2 regions of the Sulfitobacter sp. AS59 genome follow, and region 1 is predicted to be linked to the other one. Evidence: riboswitches for the same ligand, from Rfam matches in the RefSeq annotation. Region 1 holds a riboswitch; the other holds the start of a gene.
The links. Region 1 has a riboswitch for cobalamin ahead of WNY39_RS09805 (DUF1636 domain-containing protein). Riboswitches for the same ligand answer to the same signal wherever they lie in the genome.

Region 1 (6,086 bases):
CGCGCCGCCATTTGCGTTCACATGCGGTGCGTCGTCCGCAACACCGAGGGCGCGCAGGGTGGCGATGCCTTGGCTGGCGAATGCCTCGTTCAGTTCGATCACGTCCATCTGGTCGATGGTCAGACCGGCGCGGGCCAGAACCTTTTGGCTGGCGGGCACCGGGCCAATACCCATGACGCGCGGTTCAACACCGGCGGCTGAAATACCCACGACGCGGGCAATCGGGGTCAGGCCGTGCTGGTTGGCAGCGGCCTCGGACGCCATCAGCATCGCGGCGGCACCGTCGTTTACACCCGACGCATTGCCCGCTGTGACTGCCAGATCAGGGCCGTTGATCGGGCGCAGTTTGGTCAGCGCTTCCATCGTTGTGCCGGGCCGGGGGTGTTCATCGCGGTCAAAGACAATCGGATCGCCCTTGCGCTGTGGGATTGTCACGGGCGCGATCTCGTCTGCGAAAATGCCAGCCTTGTCTGCGGCATCCCAACGATCCTGGCTGCGCTTGGCAAATGCATCCTGATCGGCGCGGCTGACGTCATAGTCGGTCGCCACGTTATCGCCGGTTTCAGGCATCGATTCGACGCCATATTGCGCCTTCATCTTAGGGTTCACGAACCGCCAGCCGATGGTGGTGTCATAGACGGCATTGTTGCGTGAAAACGCAGTTTCGGCCTTGGGCATGACAAACGGCGCGCGGGTCATGCTTTCAACGCCGCCAGCAATCGCCAGATCCATATCGCCTGCCTTGATCGCGCGGGCGGCGGCACCGACGGCATCCATGCCCGAGGCGCACAAACGGTTGATTGTGGCACCCGGTACATCCACCGGCAGACCAGCAAGCAATGCGGCCATACGCGCCACGTTACGGTTATCTTCGCCCGCTTGGTTGGCACAGCCAAAGATCACATCGTCCACCTTTGACCAATCCAGGTCAGGGTGGCGCGCCATCAGCGCAGCGATTGGCACAGCGGCCAGATCATCGGCCCGAACCGATGACAAAGCCCCGCCAAAACGGCCAATGGGTGTGCGCTGTGCGTCACAAATGAAAGCGTCCATGAAAGTCTCCCTTGATTAATGAGCCTAGGGATAGTCGCGATTCGCTGCAACTTAAATGTTACTTAAATGAAGAATAATTTGACAATGTGTAACATGATTAAGACGTCGCTAAACAGCAGTAAACACGCGGTGCCGAAGGGGCGAGACCACGCGTTCAGGGCCGCCGTAAGCGACGTAACTATATGAAAGAAAGCAAGATAGACGCAGCGGCGTAGTACTGCGGCTTACATCTCAACGCCGTTTTGCGCTTTGATACCGTCGCGGAACGGATGCTTGACCAAGGTCATCTCGGTGACCAGATCGGCCGCTTCGATCAGCTCGGGCTTGGCATTTCGGCCGGTCAGGCAAACATGGGTCATCGCGGGTTTCTGGTGCAGCAGGAAATCCACCACCTCATCGATATCCAGATAATCATAGCGCAGGGCGATGTTGATCTCGTCCAGCAGAACGAACTGAATTTCGGTGTCCAGGATCTGTTCCTTGGCCATTTTCCATCCGTTTTGCGCGGCGGCGATGTCACGTTCGCGGTCTTGGGTTTCCCAAGTGAACCCTTCGCCGGACACGAAGAACCGGCATTCATCGGCAAAGCGTTCGGTCAGGAACTTGCGCTCTCCGGTGACCCAATTGCCCTTGATGAACTGCACCACTGCGCAGGGCATGCCATGGGCAATGCAGCGCATGATCATACCAAAGCCCGAGGATGATTTCCCCTTGCCTGCACCGGTGTGCACGATGATCAGACCCTTTTCGTCGGTCTTGGTCTGCATCATCTTATCGCGCGCAGCCTTAATCTTGCGCATCTTTTCGGTATGGCGGGCGTTGATGTCCTCGGTCATTGGGGTTCCTCGTTCTTGACAAGTCTCGTGGATTAGGACCATCTGCCCTTATGCTGGTTCCTGTGTAAACAGGTGAAAAGGGAATGTGTATCCGGTTTTATATCGGTAAATACAGCCGCCCCCGCGACCGTGAACGGATTGAGGAGGATCAACGCCACTGGCCAAAGGCTGGGAAGGCAGATCCACCGTGGGCCAACGCCCGACAACCGTGAGCCGGGAGACCTGCCAGCAAGAGATGCCAAGACCGGACGGGGTGTTCCGGTGTCGGGGTTTGTTCCGTGTGTCGGTTCGCCTCGTCATCAGACCCGCGTTCCATTTACCAGATGGGACCGAGGACCATGAAAGATACAGAACAAAACGCCACCGGCGGCGGGCAACCAACACAGCTTTTGGTTTGCGTGAAATGTCGTCGTGGCCAAGAAACGCCAGAAGATGACCGGCGGCCGGGCCAAGCGCTCTATGACCGGATCGTCGCACTTGATCTGCCCGATGGGGTGCAGGTGGCCCCGGTTGAATGTCTGCAAAACTGCGACCACGGGTGCACCGTTGCACTGCGCGGGGATAGTGACAAATGGACCTATGTTTTCGCCAATGTAGACGAGGGCGACCACCCCGAGATGATCCTGGACGGGGCCGCGCGCTATCATGCGACCCGCGATGGTTTGATCCCTTGGCGCGAACGCCCTGAACACTTCAAACGCAATTGCGTTGCCCGCATTCCCCCTCTTTCTCAACCGCTGGAGTCCTGAGATGACTGATTTCGCAAAATTGCCTGTAACCGTGATCACCGGCTTTCTGGGGTCTGGTAAAACAACGCTGATCCGCAACCTGATGCAAAACCCCGGCGGCAAACGTTTGGCGATTATCGTCAACGAATTTGGCGATGTGGGTGTTGATGGTGATATCCTGAAAAGCTGCGCCATCCCCGATTGCCCCGAGGAAAACATTCTGGAACTGGCGAATGGCTGCATTTGCTGCACGGTTGCCGATGATTTCATTCCCACGATCGAGGCATTGATGGCGCTGAACCCGCGCCCCGACCACATCTTGATCGAAACCTCTGGTCTGGCGCTGCCCAAGCCGCTTTTGAAAGCGTTTGATTGGCCTGATATCCGGTCGAAGATCACTGTGGATGGCGTTATTGCGCTGGCCGATGCCGAAGCCGTCGCAGCAGGACGGTTCGCGCCCAATGTCGCAGCGGTTGATGCGCAGCGTCTGGCGGACGAAAGCATTGATCATGAAACGCCATTGTCCGAAGTGTTCGAAGATCAGATTTCCTGCGCCGATATCATTTTGCTGACCAAGCCTGATCTGGCCGGTCCCGAGGGCGTTGCCAAAGCCAAAGCATTGATCAATGCAGAAACGCCGCGCCCTCTGCCCATTATCGAAGTGGCCGAAGGTGTGGTTGATCCGCGGATTATTCTGGGGCTTGAGGCTGCGGCAGAGGACGACATGGACGCCCGGCCCAGCCATCACGATGGCCATGATGATCACGAACATGACGATTTTGAATCAATTGTCGTTGATATTCCTGAACAGACTGACCCTGCCGCCTTGGTCGCCGCCATCGAAGGGTTGGCACGCGATCACAACATACTGCGGATCAAAGGCTATGCCGCTGTGACAGGCAAGCCCATGCGCCTGTTGGTGCAGGCGGTCGGTGCGCGTGTGCGGCATCAATATGACCGGCCTTGGGGCGCTGATGAGGCCCGCCAGGGGCGTCTGGTTGTGATCGCAGAGCATGATGATATCGCCCCCGATGTGATCCGCGCCGCCTTGGGTGCTGTGCAAAGCCAGGCTGCCGAGTAACCTGATATGCATGTCATATTTCGGGAAAGCCATGGGTTGGAGGAGACCGACACACCAACAGATCTGGGGCAGGACGCCGCAGATCTGGTGGTGCTTTCGCTATCTGATTCCGATCTGGGGGCCTTTGCCGAAGCATGGCATCGGGGCGGCGGGGCCGAGGGGCGTCTGCCGTCTTTGCGGTTGGCGAATATCGCCGCGTTAAAGCATCCGCTGTCTGTCGATACCTATGTGGAAAACACGTTGTCTGGCGCGCGCGGCATCTTGATCCGGCTAATTGGCGGCGTGCCCTATTGGCCCTACGGGCTGCAACAAATCCGCGCGCTGGCCCAATCGCGCGGGATTGCTTTTGCGGTTTTGCCTGCCGATGGCCGCCCCGATAGCCGTCTTGATGATATGTCGACATTGCCCGTCTCGACCCTGCGCAGGTTATCGCATCTGTGCACGACGGGCGGGGTGGTGGCCGCGCAGGCCGCGCTGGCACAGCTGGCGCTGGCGGCGGGGCTATATGCAGGGCCTGTGCAGGGGGCCAAAGGGTTGCCATCCGTCGGCGCATGGACCCCCGAAACCGGACCGGCCTGCCCGGTGGTGGCAATGGGGCACCCTCCCGCTTTGGCTGGTCGGGCGCGGATCGTAATCGTTTTCTACCGCTCCTATTTGGTGGCAGCTGATCTTGCGCCGATCACGGCGCTGTTCGACGCATTCCGCCAGCGCGGGTGTGATGCCATCGCGTTGTTTGCCCCCTCGCTCAAGGCTCCTGAGGCGGCGGGCTGGCTGCGCAGGCAGATCACCCAACTGGCCCCCAGTGCCATCGTGAATGCCACTGCATTTTCGGGCAAGGGCGACGATGGCAGTTCGCCCCTTGATGCCGCCGGTGTGCCGGTGTTTCAGGTGGCGCTGGCCACATCCACCCGCGACGCGTGGAGTGAGGCCGAGCGTGGTTTATCCCCGGCCGACCTTGCGATGCATGTTGTCCTGCCCGAGGTCGACGGCCGTATTATGGCTGGCGTTGCGTCGTTCAAACAACCGGGCACGCGCGATGATCATCTGCAGTTTTCCCGCTACGCCCATCAGCCCGACCCCAGCCGGATCACCGCAATTGTCGGGCGGGTTATGGGCTGGCTTGATCTGGCGGCCAAGGCACCGCAGGCGCGACATGTGGCGCTGGTGCTGTCGACCTATCCGGGCAAGGATTGGAACATGGGCCATGCGGTTGGTCTGGATGCCCCGCAATCGGCCACCGCTATTCTTGAGGATTTAACTGCCGCCGGATATCAGACCGGATCGCCCTCTGACCTGCCCCTGCAAGACGCCCTGCTGGCCCGCAGCGCCCGCTGGCCGCTCAGCGCATACAAAGCCGCGTTGGCCCGCCTGCCGCAGCAATTGATCGATGATCTTGACGAAGCTTGGGGTGCCCCCGAGACGGATACAGACGTTGAAGACGGCGCATTTTGCTTTGCCGCCGTTCAGCGTGGCTATGTTATGACCGCACTGCAACCCGAACGCGGCACACCGCAGGGGCGCGAGGACAGTTATCATGATTTGTCGCGGGTGCCGCGCCATGCCTATGTCGCCTTTTATTTGTGGCTGCAGCAGGAATGCGATGCGCTGGTTCATATCGGTGCCCATGGCACGCTGGAATGGCTACCGGGTAAGTCTGTTGCTTTGTCCGAGGCCTGTTGGCCCGAGGCGCTGACCGGAAGCCTGCCGGTGATCTATCCGTTTATTGTCAATGATCCGGGCGAGGCCGCGCAGGCAAAACGGCGCATTGGCGCGGTGACGTTGGGCCATATCCCGCCGCCGATGCAAGTCAGCGAAACACCGGATCGTTTGGCGCGGCTTGAGGCGTTGTTGGATGAATTTTCGAACGCGGACGGGCTGGACCCGCGCCGCCGTGACCGGCTTCAGGGGGATATCCGCGCCGAAGCACAGGCGCAGGGCGTCGAAGCCGATCTGGGTCTGGATGACGCGTCATGCAGCGCCGAGGCGATTGGCCGGATTGACCGGTTTGTCTGTGACATCAAGGAAAGCCAGTTCGGCGTTGGTCTGCACATCTGGGGCCGCCCGCCTGCAAGTGGTACGGCGTTTGCGACCGAAAGCTCGGTTCAAGGGGAACGCCGCGCGCTTTTGGACGCACTTGACGGGCGGCGCATTGCACCCGGCCCGTCCGGTTCACCCTATCGCGGGCGGCGCGATGTGTTGCCCACGGGTCGCAATCTGTTCACGACTGATCCGCGCGCGGTGCCAACGCGAGCGGCCTATGCGCAAGGTGTGGTGCTGGCGCAGGAACTGGTGCGGCGGCATTTACAGGACGAAGGCGACTGGCCGCGCGGCGTGATCGTTGATCTGTGGGGGTCCGCCACCATGCGCACCGCAGGCGAGGAATTCGCC
Region 2 (6,086 bases), on a different contig from region 1:
CCTTGGATGCGGTTGCCGCTTGCCGTCGCGGGGTTTGCGTTCAGCTTTCCGGGGTTGATGACGACCCTGATCGGCGGGCTGGCATCGGCGGCGATGGTTGCCCTGATCTGGTGGGACAATAAGAAAACCGCGCAGGTGGCTGCATAGATTTGAATGGCTGTGCCCCCCGTGGGCGCGCCCCAACACCGCAAATAAGGAACCACATATGTCATTCGTTCACGTAGTCGCCGTTATCACCACCAAACCGGGCCAGCGTGCCGCCGTGTTGAAGCTGTTCAACGCCAATGTTCCGGCTGTATTGGCCGAAGACGGCTGTATCGCCTATGAGGCGACAATCGACACCGAAAACGCGGGCCCGATGCAAAGCGCCTTTGGTGAGGATACGTTTGTGGTGGTGGAAAAATGGGCCAGCATGGACGCGCTTGGCGCGCATGCCCGATCGGCCCATATGAAGGAATATGGCGCGCAGACCAAAGACATGCTGGCCGATCGCAAGATCCACATTCTGTCGCCTGCGGCCTGATCAAAAGGCCCTAGGTTAACGCCGCCCCGAATGTTTGGGGCGGCGCTATTTGTTTGATAGGGATCAGAAATCCCAGTCTTCGTCTTCTGTCGCGACGGCCTTGCCGATCACATAGGTCGATCCGCTGCCCGAGAAAAAGTCGTGGTTCTCGCCGTCTGTTGACAGGGCGGCAAGGATCGCGGGGTTCACCTCGCAGGCCTGTGCAGGGAACAGCGCCTCGTAGCCCAGATTTTGCAGGGCCTTGTTGGCGTTGTAATGCAGGAACGCTTTGACGTCTTCGGTCAGACCCAGATCATCATACAGCTCGGCGGTGTAATGCGACTCGATCTCGTAAAGGTCGAACATCAAGGAGAAGGCAAAATCCTTCAGCTCATCGCGTTTTTCGGCGGGCAGCTGTTCGGTCGCGCGTTGGAATTTATAGCCGATGTAGTAACCGTGGATCGCCTCGTCGCGGATGATCAGGCGGATCAGATCGGCGGTGTTGGTCAGCTTGGCCCGGCTGGACCAATACATCGGCAGGTAAAAGCCTGAATAGAACAGGAAGCTTTCCAAAAATACCGATGCGATCTTGCGTTTATAGGGGTCAGCGGTGGCGTTGTATTCCTGCAGGATCAGACGTGATTTCGCCTGAAGATGCGGGTTTTCCTCGGACCAGCGGAACGCCTCGTCAACGTCCTTGGTCGAGCAGAGCGTTGAAAAGATAGACGAATAGGACCGCGCATGCACCGCCTCCATAAAGGCGATGTTGCTGAGCACGGCTTCTTCGTGGGGCGTTTGCGCGTCTGGCATCAAGGCCGGTGCGCCCAACGTGTTCTGGATCGTATCCAGCAGGGTTAGGCCCGTCAGCACGCGGATCGTCAGCGTGCGCTCTTGGGGGGTCAGGGTGGCCCAGCTTTGCACGTCATTCGACAATGGCACCTTTTCGGGCAGCCAGAAATTGACGGTCAGGCGGTTCCAGACCTCAAGGTCTTTGTCGTCTTGGACGCGGTTCCAGTTAATGGCGCGGGGCACGGCGGGCGTGTGGTTGAAATCTTTCATATCGGCTCTCACAATGTGCAGGAAACGCAGCCGTCGACTTCCGTCCCCTCAAGGGCGGTCTGGCGCAGGCGGACGTAATAAATGGTTTTGATGCCTTTTTTCCACGCATAGATTTGCGCGCGGTTGATGTCGCGGGTCGATGCATCGGCGGGAAAGAACAGGGTCAGCGACAGGCCCTGATCCACATGCGTCGTCGCGGCAGCATAGGTGTCAATGATCGCCTCTGGCCCGATCTCATAGGCGTCACGGTAGAATTCAAGGTTGTCATTGTTCATGAAAGGGGCAGGGTAATACACGCGCCCGATCTTGCCCTCTTTGCGGATCTCGATCTTGCTGACGATCGGGTGGATCGACGAGGTTGAGTTATTGATATAGCTGATCGACCCCGTGGGCGGGACGGCCTGCAAGTTGCGGTTATACAGCCCGTGTTTCATGACCAGTTCGCGCAGTTTGGCCCAATCGTCGCGGGTGGGCAGGTCTTTGCCGTCAAACAGCGCCTTTACCGCGTCGCTTTCGGGCAGCCAGTCGCGGGTGGTGTATGTGTCAAAGAAAGTGCCGCTGGCATAGGCGCTGTCGGCAAACCCGGCAAAGCTTTCGCCCTTCTCCTGCGCCAAAAGGTTCGACGCGCGGATGGCGTGATAGGCGACGGCGGCGAAATACACAGAGGTAAATTCGATCCCCTCGGCACTGCCATAATGGATGCGTTCGCGCGCCAGATAGCCGTGCAGGTTCATCTGACCCAAGCCGATTGCGTGGCTTTCGTCATTGCCGCGCCGAACCGAGGGCACGGAATTAATCGCAGACATCTCGGACACGGCCGTCAGCACGCGGATCGATGTTTCCACCGTCGCGCCAAGATCAGGGCCGTCCATCGTTTTGGCGATGTTCAGCGACCCCAAGTTGCACGAAATATCGGTGCCAAGGTGATCATAGCCCAGATCGTCGTGGAACGTGCTGGCCTCGTTCACTTGCAGGATTTCCGAACACAGGTTCGACATGGTAATGCGCCCGGCGATGGGGTTGGCGCGGTTCACCGTGTCTTCGAACATGATATAGGGATAGCCGCTTTCGAACTGGATTTCCGCCAAGGTCTGAAAGAACTCGCGCGCGTTGATCTTTTTCTTGCGGATGCGTTTGTTGTCGACCATCTCGGCGTATTTCTCGGTGACCGAAATATCCGAGAACGGTACGCCATACACCCGCTCCACGTCGTGGGGCGAGAACAGATACATGTCCTCGTTTTTCTTGGCCAACTCAAAGGTGATGTCGGGGATAACCACGCCAAGACTGAGCGTCTTGATGCGAATTTTCTCGTCCGCGTTTTCACGCTTGGTGTCCAAGAACTGAAAGATATCAGGGTGATGCGCATTCAGGTACACGGCACCGGCACCTTGCCGCGCGCCAAGCTGGTTGGCGTATGAGAATGAATCTTCGAGCAGTTTCATCACGGGGATGACGCCCGAGGACTGGTTTTCGATCCCCTTGATCGGGGCCCCATGTTCGCGCACGTTGGTTAGCATCAAGGCCACGCCGCCGCCGCGTTTGCTAAGCTGCAGGGCAGAGTTGATACCGCGCCCGATGCTTTCCATGTTGTCTTCAAGACGCAGCAGGAAACACGAAATCAGCTCGCCCCGGCTTTGCTTGCCCGCGTTCAAAAACGTCGGTGTGGCGGGTTGGAAACGGCCCGACAGAATTTCATGCATGAACGCCATCGCTTGGGTCTGATCGCCCTGCGCCAGCGTCAGCGCAGTCATCACAACGCGGTCCTCGTAACGTTCCAGGAACCGTTTCCCGTCACGGGTTTTCAGCGTGTAAGACGTGTAATATTTGAACGCGCCCAGAAAGGTTGGAAACCGGAACTTTTGCTTGAATGCCGTGTCCCAAATCTCGCGCAGGAATTCGGCTGGATAGGCCTCCAGCACCGCGGCCTCGTAATATCCTTCGTCGACCAGATACCCGAGCTTTTCCTCAAGCGAGTGGAAGAACACGGTGTTCTGGTTCACATGCTGCAAAAAGTATTCGCGCGCGGCCTTGCGGTCGGCGTCAAAACGGATGTGCCCCGCCTCGTCATATAGGTTCAACATCGCGTTCAGCGCGTGATAGTCCAGCCCAGCGGTCATACCGTCATCAAGCATTCAGTTCTCCAAAATTTGTCCAGCCCGTCGCGAATGCGGGCGATGTCTAGGTCCGTGCCTGCCAGCTCAAACCGGGTGAGCACGGGCACGTTGCATTTCTTGGCGATCACGTCGCCCGACAGCGCAAAGGTCGCGCCAAAGTTACGGTTTCCCGCACCGATCACACCGCGCAGCAGCGCGCGGCGTGTCGGTTCATTCAAAAAGCGGATCACCTGTTTGGGCACAGCGCCGCGCCCTGCGCCATCGGCGAATGTCGGACAGACCAGCACAAAGGGGCGGTCAGGGGCTGGCATCGGATCGGACGGGCGAATGGGGATGCGCATGGCATCAATCCCAAGCGCTGCAACCAGCCGCGCGGTATTGCCCGTTGCCGACGAATAATAGACCAGCCCGCCCATTGCCGCTCAGGCCAACTGACCGATCATATCGGGCCGGAAACCCGCCCAATGTGCGTCGCCCGCGACCACGACAGGCACCTGACGGTAGCCCATTTCGGTCACGCTTTGCATGGCTTCGGCATCTTGTGTCAGGTCGATCACACGGTATTCCAAACCGCGCATATCCAGCGCGCGGGTGGTGGCGGTGCATTGCACGCAAGCGGGTTTCGAATAAACTGTGATGGTCATGCCCATATCCCTATCTGTTTTGGTGCAAAGGGACGGGGGCGCGCGGGGCTTAGGCCAACATGGCCACAACCTTCAACACGTCCTCAAGCCCTCCGCTCGCGGTGGTTCGTATCGTGCCAAGGCAGGTCTCCTGGCTCACGGCTCGGATGTGGGGGCCTCCTTCCCGATGCGGGTGCATCAGTGGGTCATAGGCCAACACTTGCCGCTTACAGTTGCGGGGGCAGCGCCGGTTTCTCACCGGTTTCCCTCTTAGCCCGCGACTCGCGCCACAGGAACCAAAGCAACTACATATTGGGGTGCAATGCTGTTTGGTGTCAATATGCTGTTGTTGGGATCGGGTAAATTTTTCTGTGATCAGACCGTAGCGGCCGGGATTTACCCTTGAGCAATGCCAAGCCCCCGCCGATATGCATCACTCCTCGGGTGGGCGCAAGGCGATGATGCGCAGGCCCGGCGCGCCTTTGAAGTCTTCGTTCTTGCGGATAAAGCGGATGGTCCCGTTCGCCGTAATCCGGGCCAGCAATTTGCCGTCCGGCGTCTCGTTGCGCCAATCGGCGAGCGTAAATTCCTCGGACAGTTTTGTGATGCGGAAGGTCCATCCGGCGGCCATCAATTTCTCAAGCTCGGCGTGGGTTGCCTCAAGGCCTAGCGGGCGGCCCCCCAAGGTGCGGGGCAATTGGTGGCGGCTGCTGTCGGCGCGTTCGCGCATCACCTGAAACACGTTTTCACGCCCGAATTCCGGGGCAAGGTCGGTGGTCACCAGCGTGTTATAGGCGTCGTTGTCCGTGGCCGCGATCAAGGTGGCATAGCTGACCAGTTCGACCCGCTGCTCTGCGGCCTCTGACAGAATATCACCCGAGAATGTATCGATGCCCGCAGCGCGGGCTTTGCGCAGGCGGATAAAGTTTGGATCGGTCATCAGCACGGGTACTTCGGCCTTGCGCAGCACCTCGGCCAGCGCGGTTGTCCAATCGGCCCCGCCAATGATCACGACGCCCGGCACATCTGCACCGGCCAGCCCCAACAGCCGCGCGAATGGCGCGAGGGTAAAGCCGTTAACCACGACCGTCACCGCCACTAGGGCAAAGGCCAGCGGTGCGATCAAAGCGGCGTCTTCAAACCCAAGGCTGAGCAATCTTTCACCAAATAACCCCGCCACCGCGACCAGAACCACACCTCGTGGTCCGGTCAGCGCGACCAGCAGCTTTTCGCGAAACGGAATGCCAGACCCGATAAGCGAGATGAACACCGTCAGGGGGCGCGCGACCAGCACGACCACTGCTACAAACGCCGCCGCGCGCCAATCAAGATTGCCAAGCGCGTCCACATCCAGACCCGCAGCAAGCAGAATGAACACACCCGACACCAACAGCACGGTTGCATGTTCCTTGAAGCGGCGCAGCTCTTCGTAGCTGGGCAGTTTTGAGTTCGCGATCACGATCCCCATGATCGTCACCGCCAGCAGCCCGCTTTCATGCAGCACCGCGTCAGATGCCGCAAACACCCCCAGCAACAAGGCGAAAAGCACCGGCACTTTCATATATTCCGGGACCCAGCCGCGCTTGAACCCGCGCGACAGACCAACCCCAGCGGCCACGCCGGCTGCGGTTGCCACGGCAGCACCCAGCAGCAGTTCGATCATCGCCTCGGACGCCGTGGTGGCCGTGTTCAGCGCCAGCACGACCTCGAACGCGAGGACAGCGGCCAAGGCCCCGATGGGATCGTTAATGATGGCTTCCCATTGCAGCAGGGTTGCAGGGCGGC

Region 2: linked by a shared signal. The riboswitch ahead of nrdH (glutaredoxin-like protein NrdH) and the one ahead of WNY39_RS09805 (DUF1636 domain-containing protein) in region 1 are both predicted to bind cobalamin.

The regions. Positions count from the first base shown of each region.
Region 1 covers NZ_JBBMQK010000003.1:486,139-492,224, forward strand. The annotation lists gene pcaF (3-oxoadipyl-CoA thiolase) at 1-1,053, opposite strand, end outside; gene cobO (cob(I)yrinic acid a,c-diamide adenosyltransferase) at 1,278-1,889, opposite strand; cobalamin riboswitch at 1,927-2,134, shown strand; gene WNY39_RS09805 (DUF1636 domain-containing protein) at 2,228-2,638, shown strand; gene cobW (cobalamin biosynthesis protein CobW) at 2,640-3,698, shown strand; gene cobN (cobaltochelatase subunit CobN) at 3,705-6,086, shown strand, end outside.
Region 2 covers NZ_JBBMQK010000001.1:535,760-541,845, reverse strand. The annotation lists gene WNY39_RS02730 (TRAP transporter fused permease subunit) at 1-147, shown strand, start outside; gene WNY39_RS02725 (putative quinol monooxygenase) at 206-523, shown strand; gene nrdF (class 1b ribonucleoside-diphosphate reductase subunit beta) at 587-1,561, opposite strand; gene nrdE (class 1b ribonucleoside-diphosphate reductase subunit alpha) at 1,570-3,696, opposite strand; gene nrdI (class Ib ribonucleoside-diphosphate reductase assembly flavoprotein NrdI) at 3,678-4,094, opposite strand; gene nrdH (glutaredoxin-like protein NrdH) at 4,101-4,322, opposite strand; cobalamin riboswitch at 4,425-4,617, opposite strand; gene WNY39_RS02700 (sodium:proton antiporter) at 4,735-6,086, opposite strand, start outside.